2 regions of the Janthinobacterium aestuarii genome follow, and region 2 is predicted to be linked to the other one. Evidence: predicted binding sites of a transcription regulator. Region 2 holds the regulator's gene; the other holds the start of a gene.

Region 1 (10,133 bases), 2.8 Mb from region 2:
CGCACGATGGGCCCGCTCCCGGCGACAAGGAAAAATGCTATGGCGTGGCCAAGGCGGGGCAGAACGATTGCGCCTCGTCCGATGGCGCGCATTCCTGCGCAGGCCAGGCTGAGGCGGACAATCTGCCCACGGAATGGACCTATGTTGCCAAGGGCACGTGCGAACAGGCGGGAGGCTCCGTCAAGCCCATCAAGGCCGGCAAAGCTGCCAAACCGGCCACGCAACCCTAAGCGGCCGCGGCCTGTCCATGCCGCCGCTCATCCAGGCGCTTGCCGGCGTCGGCCTGCGCGCCGCGCATTACCGCGATTTTCTGGCGCGCCGGCCCAGGGTGGGCTGGCTGGAAGTGCATACTGAGAATTATCTGCAGCCATCGGGCTGGGACTGGTACGTGCTGCAGACCCTGCGCGAGGATTACCCGATCAGCTTGCATGGCGTGGGCCTGGGCCTGGGCTCCGCGCACGGCTTTTCCGAGGCGCACCTGCAGCGCGTGCGCGCCGTGGTCGAGCGCATCGAGCCGGCCCTCGTGTCGGAACACCTGTGCTGGGGCGCCGTGGCGCAGCGGCAACTCAACGATCTGTTGCCGCTGGCCTTGAATGGCGCCGCCCTCGATTTGCTGTGCGCCAGAGTGGGGCGGGTGCAGGATGTGCTGAAAAGGCCGATCTTGCTGGAGAATGTCTCCACTTACCTGCGTTTTGCCGACGATGGCATGAGCGAGGCGCAATTCCTGGCGGAGCTGGCGCGCCGCAGCGGCTGCGGGCTGCTGCTCGATATCAATAATCTGTATGTGAACCAGTGCAACCACGGCGAAGACGCCTTGGCAGCCATGCAATCCATCGCGCCGGGCAGCGTGGGCGAGCTGCACCTGGGCGGCCACTTGCTGACGCCGCATGCCGTGATCGACCACCACGGTGCCGCCATCGCCGATCCCGTCTGGGATTTGTATGCGGCCGCCTTGCTGCGCTTTGGTGCCATTCCCACCCTCGTCGAATGGGATACGGATTTGCCCGCCCTCGATGTCTTGCTGGGAGAAGCGGACAAGGCGCAGTCCATGCTGGCGCGCCATGCGCCGCAGCCACCATGGCAGGGAGCGGCGCTGCCGTCCCCGCCGTCCCCGCCGCCCGTGTCGCCTGACGCGCTGGCGGCTAGCCAGCAAGCGTTTGCCATGGCCTTGCTCGATACTGCGGCAACCCTGCCATCGTTCGCGGGAGAATCGGTACCGCACCGTTATTCACTGTACCGCGGCAACTTGAGCGCCACCTGGCGCCGCACCCTGGGCCACGCCTATCCCGTCGTGCTGGCGCTGGTGGGCGAGGCATTCTTTGGCGGCCTGGCGTGCGCGTATGGCCGGCAGATGCCATCCGATAGCGCTGATTTGAATCAGTTTGGCGAGCGTTTCGCCGATTTTCTGACCAGTTTTCCACCTGTGGCCGACTTGCCCTACCTGCCGGACATGGCGCGCCTGGAATGGGCCGTGCACCTGGCCCATTACGCGGCCGATGCGCAGGGCCTGGCGCCCGATGCGCTGGCCGCCCTGCATCCCGATCAACTGGAAGCGCGCTGTTTTACCTTGCATCCCGCTTGCGCCTTGCTGGCATCGAACTGGCAAGTGGCGGCCCTGTGGTGGGCGCATCAGGAGGGAGACGGGCAGGGGATGTTTCCGCAAGAGATGCAGGTGGCCAGCTACGCGCTGGTTTGCCGGACACGCTGGAAGGCGCAGGTGCTGATACTCGATGCGGCCGCGCATGCGGCCTTGCTGGCTTTACGGCAAGGTCAAACGTTTGGCGCCGCGCTCGATGCGGCATTCGCGCTGGACCCGGCATTCGACCTGGCCGCACACTTGCGCCAGTGGCTGGCGCATGCGGTGTTGACGGCGTAACGGTTTATTCGAAAGCCCGCAGAAGGCGCGCTTCGCCCGTCTGATCGCGGTACAGGGCATTCGCCGCCAGGGTGGCGTCCATCATGCGCGTCACTTGCTCTTCTTCAAAGCGGGCCAGCTCGGCCGTGGCGGCGACAAGGGCCAGTTCCAATCTGGCGCGCGCGCTCTGGTACAGGCTGCTCGTGTATTTGTCTGTGTTACGCAGCAATTCTTCCGCGTTTTCTATGACCTGGCGCAAGTCGCCGATCAGGCGTTCCTGGCTGCGCGTACCTTGTTCGGGATGGTCCATGGCGCTCCCCTTCTGCAATCGATATTTTATCTGGCAATAACGACGTGTTTGCAGCTTGATGCAGGCAGCCGGCTGGCGGGGTGCTGGCTGGACGCATGGGGCCGCTTTCGCGCCCCATGCCGGGGTCAGACTGGAGCGACGACCGTGATACGGATATCGCCCACGCTGACGACCTGGCCGGCGCGGATCTTGGCGGTCTTGCGCAATTCCTTCTTGCCATCGACCTTCACCACGCCGCTATCGACCATGACCTTGCCTGCGCCACCACTATCGCACAAGCCGACCAGCTTCAATAGCTGGTTCAGCTCGACGAATTCGGATGTTAAATCAAAGCTTACTTTTTGCATTGTATCCCTTATTGCAATGATGTGTTTTCAACACTTGATGACGACCTCAACTAACTCGTAGTTTACCTGAAGCCGCCAGCAATGCAGGGTGGAAGTCAGCTTTTGTTGGGCCGCGTCATCTCCAGGGGCACGATCCACGCACTGAATTGTTCCTCCGTAACAAAGCCCAAGGCCAGCGCCGCTTCCTTCAGGGTCGTGCCTTCGTGCTGGGCCTGCTTGGCGATTTGCGCCGCCTTGTCGTAGCCGATATGCGGCGCCAGCGCCGTGACCAGCATCAAGGAACGCTCCATCAGTTCGGCGATGCGCTCGCGGTTCGGCGCGATGCCGTGCGCGCAATGCTCGTCGAAGCTGCGCATGCCGTCGCCCAGCAGGCGCGCGCTTTGCAGGAAGTTGTGTGCAATCAAGGGCTTGAAGACGTTCAGCTCGAAATTGCCCGAGGCACCGCCTACCGTGATGGCCACGTCGTTGCCGAACACCTGGCAGCACAGCATGGTCAGCGCTTCGCACTGGGTAGGATTGACCTTGCCCGGCATGATGGAGCTGCCCGGCTCGTTTTCGGGGATCGTGATTTCGCCGAGGCCGGAGCGGGGGCCGGACGCCATCCAGCGCACGTCGTTGGCGATCTTCATCAGGGCCGTGGCCAGGGTTTTCAGCGCGCCATGGGCGGCGACGAGGGCGTCGTGGGCGGCCAGCGCGGCAAACTTGTTGCTGGCCGTTTCGAACGGCTGGCCCGTCAGGCGCGCCAGTTCTTGCGCGATGCGGCCGGCAAATTCCACGTGGGCATTCAAGCCCGTGCCCACGGCCGTGCCGCCGGCGGCCAGTTGCAGCAGCGGCGGCAACGATGCCGTGATGATGTGTTCGGCAAAATCCAGTTGCGCCACGTAGCCGGAAAACTCCTGGCCCAGGGTCAGTGGCGTCGCATCCTGCAAATGGGTGCGGCCGATCTTGACGATGTCGGCAAATTCCGTCGCTTTCGCATCCAGGGTGGCGCGCAACTGGCGCAGCGGTGGCAAGACCGTGTTGGCGACGGCAAGGGCGGCCGCCACGTGGATGGCGGTCGGAAAGATGTCGTTCGAGGACTGGCCCAGGTTGACGTCGTCGTTCGGATGCAGCAGGCGCTCGGCGCCGCGCAAGCCGCCGATCAGCTCGGAGCCGCGGTTGGCCAGCACTTCGTTCATGTTCATATTGCTTTGCGTGCCAGAGCCCGTCTGCCAGACGGCCAGCGGGAATTCCGCGTCGTGCTTGCCGGCCAGTACTTCGTCGGCCGCCTGCGTGATGGCAACGGCTTTCTTGCCATCCAATAATCCCAGGTCCAGGTTGACGTGGGCGGCCGCGCGTTTGACGGTGGCCAGGGCGGCGATCAGTTCGGGCGGCATCTTTTCCGTGGAGATATGGAAGTGCTCGAGCGAGCGCTGCGTTTGCGCTCCCCACAGCCGGTCGGCGGGTACGTCGATCGGGCCGAAACTGTCGCGTTCGATTCTGCTACTCATGACATCCCTTTCATCGATAGAGGTGGATCGAGTGTACTCCAGGCGTCAAAAATGCACAGGATGATGCCGTATTGCATCATTTTTGCCTTGGCCCATCTATATTTTTGCGATTTCCTGCCGTTAAAGGCAGGCGAGTCCCGATTATCTATCCTGTTATCAAAGCGATCAGTCCATGCAGAGCAGCATCTTTCCCCGTTGGTCTTTGATCGCGTGCGCCGCCGCCAGCCTGGCCTTGCCGCCTGTGGTGGGCGCGGCCGAACTGGGCGAGATGGCCGTGCTGTCGCATGTGGGCCAGCCCCTGCTGGCCGAGATCGAACTGACGGCCCTGGCACCCGAGGAAGCCAGCGGCGTGGCCGTGCGCCTGGCTTCGCCCGATGTGTACCGCGGTGGCGGCATCGGCATGGACCCGGCCCTGCAGACATTGACGATCAGCCCGCTGGAACGCGGTGGGCGCCACTATGTGCGCGTGAGTACGCGGCAAGCGATCCAGGCGGGCCACGTGCATCTGTATTTATTGCTGGGTAATGGTAGCGGCGCCGTCGTGCGCCTGGGCACCTTGTGGCTGACGCCGGCGCCGCCCGCCGCCGCCCCCGTCAGTGCGCCAGTCCGGCCTGCCGTTCCGGCGCCCGTGCCAGCGCCGTTGCCGTTACCACGTCCTGCTCCCTTGGCGCCGTCGCCCGACGCCGCCGCGCTGGCGGCCCGCGCGCGCGCCGAGGGCCTCGTGCGTCCGGCGCGCGTGTTCGTGCCGCCGCCCGCCGCGCCCACGCCGGCGGCTACGGTGCAGCAGCGCCCGGCACCGCCGCGCCGCGCCACGGCGCCCGTGGCCGCTTGCGCGCCCCAAGCCGATATGGAGCAGGCGCAAGCGTGCGTGGCGCTGGATGAGAAAAACACGGCCCTCAATGCAAAGCTCGGCGAATTGGAAGGCAAGATCGGCGACTTGCAAAAGGCGCTGGCGCTGCCCGCCACCACCGCTGTGCCAGCCGCCGCGCCCGTCGAAGCGCAGGCGCCCCATGCCAAGCCCAAGCCACTGCACGCGGCGCCCGCCGCGGACAAGGACAAGAAGGCGGGCGGCAACGGTCTGTTGTGGCTCGGTATCGGCACCTTGCTCTTTCTGTTGTTGACGGCCGTCATCGTGTATGTCGTGCGCAAGCGCAGGCAGGAGGCGGGGTCGCGCGCGCCGTCGAAGTACTGGGTCTTGCTGCGCAAGCCGTTTAGCCGCAAGAAGAAGGATGTGCCCGTGCTGACGGAAGCCGTGGAAGAAGGTGTGGCGGCCGAGCCGGAACCGGAGCCGTTCTCGCGTTAAAGACATGGCAAGGCGGCGCCGAAATTTGATATAAAAAAAGATATTGAAAAAATACATGGAAACGCTGGCCAATCGCGTTGCCTATTTCTTAAAGATGGTGATATGATTAATTCAGTGGACTTGCTCTACGACAAAACAGCCCCAGCCTGGCGCAGTCACCAACGATAGTGTGGCGCGGCAAACAGGTGTAGCGTTGCATAAACGCCTGGGTCTGGAAGCGGTTCGCGATGCCGACGATGTGCTCGCGAACGCCGGATGCAACCGGCAGCGAGGCGACGCCAGGAGATACCTGGGGCTCGCCTTCCAAATTCCCCCTCCTTGTTTTCCGGGCGCCGCAGATGGCGCGCTCGCTGGCATGGCGGCAGACGTAAAAAAAGCACCCGCGGGTGCTTTTGTCGTTTCTGGCGCGGCAAGCTTTACATGCGTGCGCGCGAACCCTGCATGGCGTTCGGCAGTTGCGTCATCCATGGTTCCGTGATGGCGCGGATTTCGCGGTCGTTGGCCAGGATTTGCTTGAGCAAGTCGATCTTGCGCAGACGCGAGGCGCCGGCCAGGGCGGGCACCTTGCCTGTCATGGTCGCGCTGGCGGCGCTGGCACACTGGTTTTCCAGGGTATCCAGGCCATCCCAGTCGCTCGAACGTGCGGCCACGACCATTTTATTGGTCATTCCTGCAATATTTTCATACATCGAAAGAACGTCGTTGGAGGTCATGAGCACACCCGTAACTAGTGAATGGATTACCGCTTGTCCAGATTAACGGCAGGTCCAAGGGGAACTTGAGGGTATTTTTGAAAAAAAAGTGAAAATAATTTAGATGATTGCTTGGCTGCTGCCGACATCGCCCGCCAAGCCGCATTGCCTGCTGGCGTCGTGGTGGCAGGGGAGTATGTTGCGGCGCCTCAAAACGCGTTATGATTTTGCACACTACTGTCGTTACTTTGCCTGAAAGGATCACCATGCGCGTTGCCACTGCTGCCGCTTCCTCTTTCCCCGGTCCCTGGCGCAAGCGCGCCATGGCGCTTGCCCTGTCCGGCATCGCGCTGGCCGGGGGCGCCGTCCACGCGCATGGCCAGGAGGTGGCCGCCAGTCCCGCCGCCACGGTGGCGGCGCCCACGGCGGTCTTGCCCGGCGACGACTTCTACGATTACGTGAATGGCGACTGGCTGCGCAACACGGAGATTCCCGCCGACCGCAGCAGCTGGGGCTCGTTCGCCATCCTCGCCAACGCCACCAACGAGCGCATCATCGGCCTCGTCGAAGGCTTGGCGGCGGCGCCACAGGCCGATGCCTCGGCGCGCCAGGTCAGCGATTTTTACCGTTCCTGGATCGACGAAGCGGCTATCGAAGCGAAGGGCTGGGCGCCGATCAAGCCGCTGCTGAAGAAGATCGATGGCATACGCGACCAGGCAGGACTGGCCCGCGCGCTGGGCGAAAGCCTGCGCGCCGATGTCGACCCGCTCAATTCCACCAATTTTTATACGGAAAACCTGTTCGGCCTGTGGGTGGCGCAAGATTTGAACGATACCACGCGCAATGTGGCCTATCTGCTGCAGGGCGGACTGGGCTTGCCCGACCGCGCGTTCTACCTGAGCGACAGCGCCCGCATGCAGGGCTTGCGCGCGGGCTACCAGGCGCATATCGCCGCCATGCTCAAGCAGGCCGGCTACAGCGATGCGCCGGCCCGCGCCGCGCGCGTGTTTGCGCTCGAGCAGCAAATTGCCGCCAGTCACGCCAGCCGCGAGGATTCGGCCGATGTCGCCAAGGGCAATAATCCGTGGCGTGCCGCCGACTTCGCCAGCAAGGCGCCCGGCTTGGACTGGAAAGCCTTCTTCCAGGCGGCCGGCCTGGGCAAGCAGGCGGATTTCATCGTCTGGCATCCGACGGCCATGACGGGCAGCGCGGCCCTGGTGGGTAGCGTGCCGCTGGCCACGTGGAAGGATTTCCTGGCTTTCCACACGATCAACCATTTCAGCACGACCTTGCCGAAGGCGGCCGCCGACCAGCGCTTTGCTTTCTATGGCAGCGCCCTGAGCGGCACGCCGCAGCAGTCGCTGCGCAGCAAGCGCGCGCTGGCCGCGACGAACGCGGCCCTCAGCGACGCCGTCGGCAAGCTCTACGTGGAACGCTATTTTCCGCCTGAATCGAAAGCCCGCGTGCAGGACATGGTGACGAATATCGTCGCCGCCTTCTCGCGCCGCATCGACAAGCTCGACTGGATGGCGCCGGCCACCAAGGCGCAGGCGCAGGAAAAACTCAAGACCCTGTACGTGGGCGTCGGCTATCCGGAGCGCTGGGAAAATTATGCGGGCTTGCGCGTCGTGCGCGGCGATGCGCTGGGCAATGTGCAGCGGGCGGAACAGTTCCATTACCGGCAGGAACTGGCCAAGCTGGGCCAGTCGCCCGACCGAAAGGCCTGGGCCATGCCGGCGCAGCTGGTCAACGCCGTCAACCTGCCGCTGCAAAATGCGCTGAACTTCCCGGCCGCCATCCTGCAGCCGCCATTCTTCGATCCGGCAGCGTCCGACGCGGCCAACTATGGCGGCATCGGCGCCACCATCGGCCACGAGATCAGCCACAGTTTTGACGACCAGGGCGCCCAGTTCGATGCCCAGGGCAAGCTGCGCGACTGGTGGACGCCAGCCGACCTGGCGCATTTCCAGTCGGCCTCGAAGCAATTGGTGGCGCAGTTCGCGGCCTACAAACCGTTCCCCGACCTGGCCGTGAATGGCCAGCTGACCCTGAGCGAAAACCTGGCCGACCTGGCCGGCGTGGCGGCCGCGCATGACGCGTTCACCCTGTCGCAGCAGGGCAAGCCAGCGCAGCCGGGCGCGGACCGCGACTTCTTCACCGGCTACGGCGTCAGCTGGCGCAGCAAGGCGCGCGAAGCGGCGGCGCGCCAGCAAATCCTCACGGATGGCCACGCGCCGGCGCAATACCGCGCCGCCACCGTGCGCAACCTCGACGCCTGGTACCCGGCCTTCGACGTCAAGCCGGGGCAGCAGCTGTACCTGGCGCCCGAGCAGCGCGTGCGCGTCTGGTAGCAAATGGTGACGGTGCCGGCGCACAGCGCGCCGGCACCGTAAAATGGCGGAACATATCGACAGGACCGCCATGAAGCCGACCCCACCGCAAGATCAGCAAGACCCCATCCACGCCATCACCGAACGCACCCTGGCCCATTACGACGCCAGCGCCGAGCAGTTTTTCGAAGGCACGCGCGACCACGACGTCAGCCAGAATATCAGTGCGCTGCTGAACGCCATCGGCCGTCCGGCGCCTGTGGAGATTCTCGACCTCGGCTGCGGCCCGGGCCGCGATCTGAAAGCGTTCACGGCCATGGGCCACCACGCCACCGGTGTCGATGGCAGCGCCCGCTTCGTCGAGATGGCGCGCGCCTACAGCGGCTGCACCGTATGGCAGCAGGATTTCGTCGACCTCGACTTGCCTGCCGCGCACTTCGACGGCGTGTTCGCGAATGCCGTGCTGTTCCACGTGCCCAGCGCCGTTCTGCCCGGCGTGCTGCGCGCCTTGTACACGTGCCTGAAACCGGGCGGCGTGCTGTTCAGCTCGAATCCGCGCGGGCAGAACCAGGAAGGCTGGAACGGCGCGCGCTACGGCAGCTACCACGACGAAGCGACATGGGCCGCGTATGTGCAGGCGGCCGGATTCAGCCTGGTCGAGCAGTACTACCGCCCGCCCGGCTTGCCGCGCGAGCAGCAGCCTTGGCTGGCGACGGTATGGCGCAAAGCGGGCTGATTTCGCGCGATTAGCTGATTTTTGGCATGTGTTAGGGACCGTACATAGTTTTTGCAACCTCAAGCGTAGTATGGACACATCGACACGCAGCAAGCAGTTTGCAACGGCGTGTGAGCCGCAGTACCGGCCCTTCGGGGCAGGACAACAGATGTACCAACTACAGTGAGGATCCATCATGAACAAAGATCAAGTCGAAGGTAAACTGAAGGAAGTCGGCGGTAAAATCCAGGAAGCCGCTGGCAAGGTCGTCGGCAGCGAAGAACAGCAAGCCAAGGGCCTGGCAAACCAGGTCGAAGGCAAAGTGCAGAAGAAGGTTGGCGACGTCAAGGATGCGGTCGAAACCGTCACGCGCAAGCCGTAATCTGACGCACGCATAAAAAAAACCGCCGCCTGTCGCGAGACAGGCGGCGGTTTTCATTTGCGGGTGCGCTTTACTTCGCTACGCCCAGGTTCTGCTTGAAGAACATCTCGATTTTCTTGTACACGTGGCGCTGGCCCGCGCGCGACGAGATGCCGTGCTTGGCGCCCGGATACGTCATCAGGTCGAACTGCACGCCGCGGTTCACGAGCGCGTCGATCAAACGCGTGCTGTTGCTGAACAAGACGTTGTCGTCGGCCATGCCGTGCACCAGCAGCAGCGGCGACTTCAGGCCGTCGAGGTGGGCGAACACGGTGCTGGCCTTGTAGCCATCGACGTTTTCCTTCGGCATGCCGAGGAATTGCTCCGTGTAGTGGGTGTCGTACAGCGACCAGTCGGTCACGGGCGCTACCGAGACGCCCATGGCGATCTTGTCGGACGCTGCCGACAGAAGGCGCAGGGTCATGAAGCCGCCATAGCTCCAGCCGAATACGCCGATGCGTTTGGCATCGACGAAGCTTTGCTTGCCCAGCCAGTCGATGCCCACCAGTTGGTCGGCCACTTCGGCCGCGCCCAGGTTGTGGTAGATGGCGTCCGTGAACGCGCGCTCGCGGCGCGACGAACCGCGGTTATCGAGGCGGAAGACGACAAAGCCCTGCTGCGCCATGTACTGGTCGAAGTTGTTGCCCCAGCGGCGCGCCACGTGCTGCGA
Region 2 (10,133 bases):
TTGGCCGGAGCAGGTGCCGGTGCCGGCGCCACGGGCGCTGTCGGCACTTCCGTCACCGTTTCCGGGATGCCCGAGAGGATCGTCACGGCGACCCGGCGGTTGCGCGCGCGCCCTTCCGCCGTTTCATTGGGCGCCACGGGGATATTGTCGGCGTGACCGACGGCCGTCAGGCGCGACGCCTTGACGCCGCTGGCAATGAACAGGCGCACCACGGCGCTGGCGCGCGCGGCCGACAATTCCCAGTTCGAGGCAAAGTTGGAATTGCTGATCGGCTGCACGTCCGTATGCCCTTCCACCTGCACGTCGTGCGTATCGTCCTTGAGCAGCACGGCGACGGCGCGCAGGGCCTGGTCCGACTCAGCCGTCAGGCGCGCCGCGCCCGGGTCGAACAGCACGCTGGCATTGATTTCCACGCTCACGCCGCGGCTCGTCTGCGTGACCCGCACCTTGCCTTCCTTGACCAGCGGCGCCAGGGTCGACGTCAAGTCCTGCGCCAGGCGCGTCATGTGTTCACGCTCGCGGCGGATGGCTTCCGTGCGGCGTTTCAGAGCAGGGTTCGGCAGCGGGATCGCTTGCGGCGCTTCCATGATGATGGGCGGCGCGCCCTTTTCCAGGCTGAAGGCCTGGCCGATGGCGTTCTGGAAGACGCGGTACTTGCCTTCGTTGACTTGCGAAATGGCGTACATGACGACAAAGAACGCGAACAGCAGGGTGATGAAGTCGGCGTACGAGATCAGCCAGCGGTCCTGGTTGTCCGGTTCCTCGTCATACTTCCTGCGCGCGCGCCGCATCATGGTCAGTGCTCGTGCAGCAGGCTGGACACGCGCTCTTCGATGATGCGCGTGTGGTCGCCCGTGGCGATGTCGTACAGCACGGCGGCCGTGATTTCGTACTGCAGCACGCGGCGCGAGACGATGGCCTTGAGTTTATTCGCCACCGGCAGGAACAGCAGGTTGGCCAGGCCGACGCCGTAGATGGTCGAGACAAACGCCACGGCGATGCCGCTGCCTAATTTACTTGGGTCGGTGAGATTTTCCATCACGTGTATCAGGCCCAGCACGGCGCCCAGAATACCGATGGTGGGCGAATAGCCGGCCGCCGATTCCCACACCTTGACGGCCTGGCGCTCGGCCATTTCGTAGGCGGAGATTTCCACGTCGAGCAGCTGGCGCAGCTTGTCGGGCGCGATGCCGTCGACGATCATCCGCAAGCCCTTGGCGTTGAAGCGGTCGGCCGTGTTTTCCATCAGGCGCTCGAGCGCCAGCGGGCCGTCGCGGCGCGCCGTCAAGCTCCATTGCCCGATGTCGCGCGCCAGCGCGGCGCGCGTGTCGGCTGGCGGCAGGAAGACCCAGCGCAGCATTTCCAGGCCGCGCACGAAAGTGCGCAGCCGCGTTTGCAGCAGCACGGCGCCGAAAGTGCCGATGACCACGATGGCAAAGGCGGCCGGCTGCAGCAGGGAGGCCATCTTGCCGCCTTCCAGTGCCTGGCCGACCAAGAGGCCCGCCAGCGCCAGCGCCAGCCCGATTACGCTGGACCAGTCCACGCCTGCTCCCTCAAGGTTGCGCGCAGGCGCGCGACGGCCTGGGTATGCAGCTGCGAGACGCGCGATTCGGATACGCCCATCACCGCGCCGATCTCCTTCAGGTTCAGCTCTTCTTCGTAATACAGGCCCATGAGTATTTTCTCGCGTGGTGGCAGCGCGTCGATGGCATCGATCACGGATTGCCGGAAATCGGTATCGAGCAGGGAACGCAAGGGGTCGCTGTCCTCGTCCACGCAATGGCGGTCGAGGAAGCTGTCATTGCCGTCCGGGTCATGAAAGTCTTCGTAGTACACGAGCTGGTGGCCGCCGCCGTCGCCCAGCATTTCCTGGTAGTCGGCCAGCGACATCTTGAGCAGTTTCGCCACTTCCGACTCTGTCGGCGGATGGCCGAGGCGCTGCTGCAAGGTGCTCATCGCCTCTTCGATCTTGCGCATGTTCTGGCGCATGCTGCGCGGCAGCCAGTCGCTGGTGCGCAATTCGTCGAGCATGGCGCCGCGGATGCGCAGCACGGCATACGTCTCGAACTGCGCGCCATGCGTCTCTTCATAGCGGCTGATGGCATCGAGCAGGCCGATCATGCCGGCCTGGATCAGGTCATCGACCTCGACCGAAGGCGGCAATTTCGCCTTCATATGGTGCGCCAGACGCTTCACCAGCGGAATATGCTCCGTCAGCAAATAGTCCTTGTTCGATTTCCCTTTGACCGTGTACATAGGCTGCTTATTGTTTTCTCATCTTATCTGGTGCTACGGTTGGCTTCAGGCGCTGAACTGGTGCGGGCTCCCCGTCTGGTACAAGGTGCCGCCGAGCACGGGCGCCGCCGAACGGGCCAGCCGCTCGGCCAGTCCGCGAAACGCCACCGAGGCGCCGGCCAGCGGAAACGCATCGACCACGCTGCGGCCCAGGCGCGCCGCGCGGTGCAGATACTCATCGGCAGGCACCGAACCCATCGACGTCAGCTTCACGGCCAGGTAACGGCTCGCCGCCTGTGCCATATTATCGTATACCACTTTTGCTTCGGATTCGGAAGCGCCGGTGACGAGAATACCGAACGGACGGCGTCCCAGTTCCTGGCTCAGGCGCTTGATCAGGCAGTACGCCGCCTTGATCGAGGTGGCGCTGGTGGAGACTTGCACGACGATATCGGACGACGCCATCAAGGGCACGGGGAAGCAGGCGCCCTCGTCTGCCACGACGCCGTCGACCAGCACGATGCCGCTCCGGCGCGCCAGCACGTCGAAAGTCTTGCCCAGGCGGCGCAATTCCTCCTCGCCCGCATAGTCCATGCTGTCCATCAAATGGTTGCGCGCGCCCAGGCTCGCCACGCCAAAGCCTTGCGGCACCTGGTGGATGACCTGGTTCAAGCCGCACTGCTGGCGCGCCACGTCGCGCAGGCTGGCGCCGTGCGCCAGTCCCAGGCGCGCGGCCACGCCATCGCTGCCGCCGCTGGCGTCAAGCAACAGCACGTCATTGCCGCCGTAGACGAGCGAAGCACCCAGGTTGACCAGCATGGCGCCCTTGTCGTCCTGCGGCGTGGCCGAGAGAAACGTCATGACGCGCGGCTGCGGGCCGGCCAGCATGCGGCGCAAGCCTTCAGCCTGGTCGAAATCGAAATTAGCCAAGGTGCACCCCGCGCGCTTCATTGTTGCGGGCGGCCGCCTGCGCCATCAGGAGCGGCAGTTCAGCGTCGGAAAACTGCGTGGCCGCCGAGTCGCGCTTGAGCTTGAAGGCGCGGTCGATCAGGTAGCCACGGTCGGCCAGGTACAGGTCTTCCGGCACGCGCTGGCCGTTCGACACATAGAACAGGTTCAGCTTCTGGCGGATCACCACGTCAAGCACGTTGCCGATCGACGCCGCTTCATCGAGCTTGGTCATGATGCAGCCGGCCAGGCCGCTGCCCTGATAGGCGCGCACCACTTCGTTGAGGGTTTCCTGGGTTGCCGTGGAATTCAGGCACAGCAAACGTTTCACGTCGGCGCCGGCACCCGACAGCATGGCCACCTGCTCCGTCACCATCTGGTCGCGCTGGCTCACGCCCACCGTATCGATCAGCACCGTGTGCTTGTTCTTCAATTCTTTCAGGGCGATGCGCAAATCCGCTTCATCTTTCACGGAATGCACCATCACGCCGAGGATCTTGCCGTAGATGCGCAGCTGCTCATGCGCACCGATACGGTAGGCGTCCGTGGTGATCAGGGCCAGCTTTTCCGGGCCGTGGCGCATCACGCAGCGGGCCGCCAGCTTGGCCGTACTGGTGGTCTTGCCGACACCGGTCGGGCCCACCAGGGCAAACACGCCGCCCTGCTCGAGCATGGCGTCTTCATTGGCCACCGTATTCAGGTTGCGGCTGAGGACGGTCTTGATCCAGCGCATGCTTTGCGCACCGTCGAGGCCGGCGGGCAGCTTGTCGATCAGGTAGCGCGCCAGGCTGGCGGAAAAGCCGGCGGCCAGCATTTCGCGCAGCACGACGGCTTTTTGCGGCTCGCGCTGCTGCGTCGACCCCCACGAAATTTCCGCCAGCTGGGTTTCCATCATGCCGCGCATGGCGCGGATTTCATTCATCATGCCGCTCATCTCGGCGGCGGCGTTCTCTTTGACGTGCGCCAGCGCGCTGGCCATCATCTGCTGCATGCGGGCCATGTCCACTGGCTCGGAAGCAGCCTGGCGCGGCGCGGCAGGACGTGGCGCAGCCGGGCGCTGGGCCGGGGCGGCCGGACGCTGCGGTGTGGCGAACTGGGTCTGCAACTGGGGACGGGGCTGGGCCATTTCGGACGCGGCCGGCGGCGAAGCGAGCGAAGCGGCATCATCATTGGCCAGCGCGAGGATTTCCACCACGCCATCGGCCTGGCGGTTCGACAGAATCACGGCATCGGGGCCCAGCGCTTCGCGCACCTTGCGCAACGCATCGCGCGACGAGGCGCCCGTAAATTTCTTCACATTCATGACCGGCCTCCCAAGGCGGGGGTGGCGCAATATTGGCTGAACTGTGTGACCATCATCGACTCCTGTTGCTTGAGTGCTGTCTTCCACATGGACACAGATCACTCGGACAGTTTCCATTATTAGCGATGCTTGCAGGAAACGATCGAAGGAACAGGACGGGAAAGTACCCGTTATTCAGTTTGCCGGGAGGAAATTGATGGTTATTTGACCAAAAGCAACTGCTGGGGTCAGACCCCCACTGGCGCTAACGCAAAGCTCAGCGCTAACGCCGGCGGGGGTCTGACCCCGATGCTATTGAAGATAACTACTGCGCACCCACCAGCGCCGTGACGCGGATCGTCTTGGTTTCCGGCACTTCCGCATGCGACAGTACTTTGAGTTGTGGCAAGGCGCGGCGCAGGAAGCGCGACAGCAGGGCGCGCAGCGGCGCCGGCACCAGCAGCACCGGTGTCAGGCCCAGCGCTTCCTGCTGCTGGGCAGCCAGGCCCGCCTGGTGCGCGATGGTATCGGCCAGGCCCGGCTCGATGCCGGCGCCGTCGCCGCCATTGCCCATCGCCTGCATCAGCAAACGCTCCAGGCGGCTGTCGAGGGTCATCACGGACAGTTCGGCCGCGCCGGGGAACAGTTGCTGCACGATGGCGCGCCCCAGAGAGACGCGCACCAGCGCCGTCAGCTCGTTCGGGTCTTGCGTGCTGACCGTGTACTCGGCCAGGGTTTCGATGATGGTGCGCATGTCGCGGATGTGCACGCCCTCGGCCAGCAGGTTCTGCAGCACTTTTTGCAGGGCCGACAGCGACAGCATCTTCGGCACCAGGTCTTCCACCAGGCGCGGCGCATCCTTGCCCAGGTGGTCGAGCAGCGACTGCACTTCCGCGCGGCCCAGCAGCTCGGAAGCGTGCGAGGTGATCAAATGGTTCAAGTGCGTGGCCACTACGGTGCCCGCATCGACGACCGTGTAGCCCATCGATTGGGCCTGGTCGCGCAAGCTGGCGTCGATCCAGGTGGCGGGCAAGCCGAAAGCGGGGTCGCTCGTGGCCAGGCCCGGCAAGGTGCCGCTGGCCATGCCGGGGTTGATGGCCAGGAACTGGCCGTTGAACGCTTCGCCCACGCCCACTTCCACGCCCTTCAAGGTGATGCGGTAGGCGGACGGCTTCAATTCCAGGTTGTCGCGGATATGCACGGGCGGCGCCAGGAAGCCCACTTCCTGGGCGAATTTCTTGCGGATGCCCTTGATACGCTTGAGCAACTCGCCGCCCTGCGTCTTGTCGACCAGGGGAATCAGGCGGTAGCCGACTTCCAGGCCCAGGGTGTCGACGGGCATGATGTCTTGCCAGCTGGCTTCTTCCTGCTCGGGCGCCACGGTCGCCTGCGGCGCTTCGGCCGGTTTCTCGGCCGCTTCTTTTTCCTGCGTGCGCTTCTTGCTGATCAAATAGGCGGAGCCGGCCAGCAGCGAGGCCAGCAGGATGAAGACCATGTTCGGCATGCCGGGGATCAAGCCCATGCCGCCGATGATGCCGGCGGTAATATACAGCACTTGCGGTTTCGCAAACAGCTGGCCCACCAGCTGGGTGCCGATGTCCTGTTCGCTGGCCACGCGCGAGACAACGATACCGGCCGCCGTGGAAATGATCAGCGAAGGAATCTGCGCCACCAGGCCGTCACCGATGGCCAGCAAGGTGTAGTTCTTGAGTGCGTCGGCAAAGCCCATGTCATGCTGCAGCAAGCCCACCAGCAAGCCGCCGACGATATTGATGACGGTCACCATGATGCCGGCGATGGCGTCGCCGCGCACGTATTTGCTGGCACCGTCCATGGCGCCATAGAATTCCGCTTCCTGCGCCACTTCCGTGCGGCGGCGGCGCGCTTCGTCTTCGCCGATCAGGCCGGCGTTCAGGTCGGCATCGATGGCCATCTGTTTACCAGGCATCGCGTCCAGCGCGAAGCGGGCGCCCACCTCGGCGATACGGCCCGCACCCTTGGTCACGACGGTAAAGTTAATGATCGTCAAAATAATGAAGACCACGATACCGACCGTGAAGTTGCCGCCGATCAGGAAGTGACCGAACGCTTCAATCACTTTACCGGCCGCGTCGGCACCCGTATGGCCTTCCGTCAGCACCACGCGCGTGGACGCCACGTTCAGCGACAGGCGCAGCATGGTCGACACGAGCAAAATGGTCGGGAACGCCATGAAGTCGAGCGGCTTGACCGTGTACAGCGCCGTCAGCAGCACGATGATGGACAGCGCGATATTGAAGCTGAAGAAGATGTCGAGGATGAAGGCGGGCAGCGGCAGCACCATCATCGCCAGCAGCATGATGATGATGATCGGCGCGGCGAGGCCCTTGCTGGCGTTGCCTTTCAATCCGCTGAGCCAGGCTGGCATGGTCAGGCCGTTCATGGTGTGCTTCCTTTATTCTTGTCTGCCGCGTCTGCTGCGGGTTTGGTCTGCGATGCGGGGTCGAGCGGGTCGAGCTCGGGCGGGACATCGAGTTTTTTCGGCTTGTCGGGGCGCTCGCCGTGGCCGCTGCCGTAGCTGCGCAGCTGGAACACGTAGGCCAGCACTTCGGCCACGGCGCCGTACAGCGCCTCGGGAATCTCGTCGCCGATGTCCGTGTGCTTGTACAGCGCGCGCGCCAGGGCCGGCGCTTCGAGGATGGCGACCTTGTGTTCGCCGGCCAGTTCGCGGATCTTCGCCGCCACTTCGTCGATGCCCTTGGCCACCACCTGCGGTGCGCCGCGCGAATTCTCGCCATACTTCAAGGCCACGGCGTAGTGCGTAGGATTGGTTACCACCACGTCGGCCGTCGGCACGTCGGCCATCATGCGGCGGCGCGACATTTCATGTTGCATCTGGCGTATCTTCGCCTTGATCTGCGGATTGCCGTCCGACTCCTTCGACTCTTGCTTGACTTCCTGCAAGGTCATTTTCATCTTGTTGGCGTAGTGCCACATCTGGTACGGACCGTCGATGGCGGCGATCAGGCCCAGGGCGCCGACGATCAGCAAAAAGGCCGTGATCAGCAGGCTGATCAAATGGGCCGAACCGGCGCGCAAGGATTCCACCGACAGGCCCAGCACGGCATCCTTTTGATGCTGCATCACCATCCAGGCGACGACGCCGACGACGAGGGTCTTGGCAATGGCCTTGAGCAGCTCCACCAGCGCATTCTTCGAAAACATATTGCCCAGGCCACGAATCGGGTTGAGCTTGCCAAAATTGGGGGTGAACGCCTTGGAGCTGAACAGCCAGCCGCCCACCAGCACGGGCGAGGCCAGGGCGACAAGCATGATGGCCGCGGCGTACGGCAGGCAGGTCAGCAAGACCGAGCCCACGTCATAGCCGATGCGCAACATCATCGCGTCGGGATTGAGTATCTGCTCCCGGTCCAGCGTCAGCCCGGAAACCATGACAGCCGTCAGCCGCCGCACGATGGCGTCGCCGGCAAACCACAGGCAGCAGCCGGACGCCATCAACACCGTAAACGTGGCCACTTCACGCGATCGCGGAACGTCACCTTCCTCACGCGCCTGCTCGAGGCGCTTCGGTGACGCGGCTTCGGTCTTTTCTGCGTCGCTGTCTTCCGACATCAATCAACTCCGGTGAAGTCCTGCGGCCTGGCTAGGCGCAATACGGACTGGGCATGGAGCATTATCGAGTCAAGTACCTTGTTGCCATCGGAGGAACAGGGGGGCAAATCCCCTGCATTTCCTTTGCTCTTCAGAAACCTTAGCGGGACTTCCTGGCTTCCGCCTGCTTCACGGTCTGTTCGATCGCGCCAAACAGGGACTTGCCGTCGTCACCCAGCATTTCCAGGCGAACAATATCACCAAACAGCAGATACGGCGTGCTGGCGACGCCATCGGCGATCATCTCCTGGTTACGTCGCTCAACGATACTGGAAAATCCCTTCTTGACTTCCTTGTTGGCGACGCCGCCCGCACTGACCACGCTGCCGGCGCGCGCATTGCGCGTCTGGCACAGATGGGCCAGCAATTGCGGGTAATTGAACGCCATGTCGGCACCCGCGTGGGGCTGGCCCGTCAACTTGCCGTTCAGGCTGCAGCGCAGGGCGTAATGCACCTTGCCGCCGCGCCAGGCGTCACCGAGTTCGTCGGGCGTGATGGCGACAGGCGAGCAAGCCATGGCCGGCTTCGCCTGCAGGAAGCCGTAGCCGCTGGCCTGTTCGTCGGGTGCCAGATTGCGCAGGGTGATGTCGTTGACCAGCATCAACAGCTTGATGTTCAGGTGGGCCTGGTCCGGCGTCGAGCCCATGGCCACGTCGTCCGTGATGGCGGCGATGCCGGCCTCGTAATCGATGCCCCACTGCTCGTGCGCCAGGGTGATGGCATCGTGGGCGCCGAGGAAATCGTCGCTGGCGCCCTGGTACATCCTTGGCGCATCGCGCAGATTGGCGGGTGCCTCAATTCCCGCCGCCTTGCAGGCGCGCTCGATCTGCTGCAGGTAGGACGCGCCCGCCACGCGCAGGCTGCTGCGCGGCAAGGGCGCCATGCAGTTGGCCGGGTCGAACTCGAAGGCGCGATGGCCGCGGCCGCTATTGATGGTCTGGTACAGCAAGTCGAGCTGGGGCGCGATGAAGCTCCAGTCGTCGAGCGCCTTTTGCAGGGTCGAGGCGATGCCATCGGCCAGGTGGGCCGTTTTCAGGTCGCGCGAGACGACAGCGAGCTGGCCATCGCGCGTGCCATCGTTCAGGGTAGCTAATTTCATGTGCGGGAAATTTCGTCAAATGCAGGCAATAGGGGGCTAAAGACGCCAAAAAGCCGGGATATCCCCGGCTTTGACGGTCTGGAGGGATTTACGCCAGCAGCGCGACCTGCTCGGGAGTCAGGTAACACCACTCGCCTTCGGCGATGCCCAGCGATTCCAGGGTCAGGCTGCCGATGGCGGAACGGTGCAGCGCGCTGCAATGGTTGCCGGCGGCGGCCAGCATGCGCTTGACCTGGTGGTACTTGCCTTGCTCGAGCACGATTTCCAGCTGGTGTTCGCCGCGCTTGACGCAGACGAGGGCCGCCAGCGGGGCCGGCTCGTCGTGCAATTGCACGCCTGCCAGCAGCAGGGCCACCAGTTCATCGGTCACGGGCTCTTGCGTGGTAGCCTGGTAAATCTTGGGAACGTGGCGCTTCGGCGACGATTGTGCATGGATAAACGGCCCATCGTCCGACATCAGCAGCATGCCGGTCGTATCGTGGTCGAGCCGGCCGACGGGCTGGACTTCGCGCCAGGTGAACTGCTCCGGCAGCAGGGTCAGCACGCCAGGATGATGGCTGGGCTTGCGCGAGCATTCGAAGTTGGCGGGCTTGTTCAGCGCCAGGTACAGGTGCGCGCGGTAGACCCACTCTTCTTCGAACACGTGCAGCACCAGGCCTTCGGTCTCGACGGTGGTGCGGTAATTGGTCTGGGTGACGCCATCGATAACGACATCGCCATCTTCGATAAGGGAACGGCAATATTTACGGGTGCCAAAACCCTGCGATTGCAGGATGCGGTCTAGGGATAATTTACTCATGGGCGTGACTTTACCAGAAGCGGCTGGCAGCGTGAAGCGGCCGCGCGCGCGGCCTGCGCCAGGCCGCCGGGCGCGCACCAGCCTTGCGCATGCACAGATGAGCTGAAGTACAAGGTGAG

The links. Region 2 encodes FliA, which starts transcription of late flagellar genes. Its sites were predicted from a motif close to CTAAAGTTTNNNNNNNNNNNGCCGNTA; they were not measured.
Region 1: OPV09_RS07670 (flagellar protein FliT) is a predicted target of FliA. The motif match lies at 6,062-6,088, and genes of this name have one in related genera.

The regions. Positions count from the first base shown of each region.
Region 1 is NZ_CP142523.1:1,708,629-1,718,761, forward strand. Features, by position in the region: gene OPV09_RS07640 (DUF2282 domain-containing protein) at 1-230, shown strand, start outside; gene OPV09_RS07645 (DUF692 family multinuclear iron-containing protein) at 248-1,876, shown strand; gene OPV09_RS07650 (hypothetical protein) at 1,881-2,165, opposite strand; gene OPV09_RS07655 (RNA-binding S4 domain-containing protein) at 2,291-2,512, opposite strand; gene fumC (class II fumarate hydratase) at 2,608-4,002, opposite strand; gene OPV09_RS07665 (hypothetical protein) at 4,175-5,305, shown strand; gene OPV09_RS07670 (flagellar protein FliT) at 5,722-5,973, opposite strand; gene OPV09_RS07675 (M13 family metallopeptidase) at 6,264-8,348, shown strand; gene OPV09_RS07680 (class I SAM-dependent methyltransferase) at 8,419-9,063, shown strand; gene OPV09_RS07685 (CsbD family protein) at 9,239-9,424, shown strand; gene OPV09_RS07690 (S9 family peptidase) at 9,495-10,133, opposite strand, start outside.
Region 2 is NZ_CP142523.1:5,244,186-5,254,318, forward strand. Features, by position in the region: gene motD (flagellar motor protein MotD) at 1-791, opposite strand, end outside; gene OPV09_RS23620 (flagellar motor protein) at 797-1,543, opposite strand; gene OPV09_RS23625 (RNA polymerase sigma factor FliA) at 1,525-2,256, opposite strand; gene OPV09_RS23630 (MinD/ParA family ATP-binding protein) at 2,302-3,165, opposite strand; gene flhF (flagellar biosynthesis protein FlhF) at 3,158-4,486, opposite strand; gene flhA (flagellar biosynthesis protein FlhA) at 4,791-6,887, opposite strand; gene flhB (flagellar biosynthesis protein FlhB) at 6,884-8,077, opposite strand; gene OPV09_RS23650 (fumarylacetoacetate hydrolase family protein) at 8,217-9,215, opposite strand; gene OPV09_RS23655 (16S rRNA pseudouridine(516) synthase) at 9,304-10,014, opposite strand.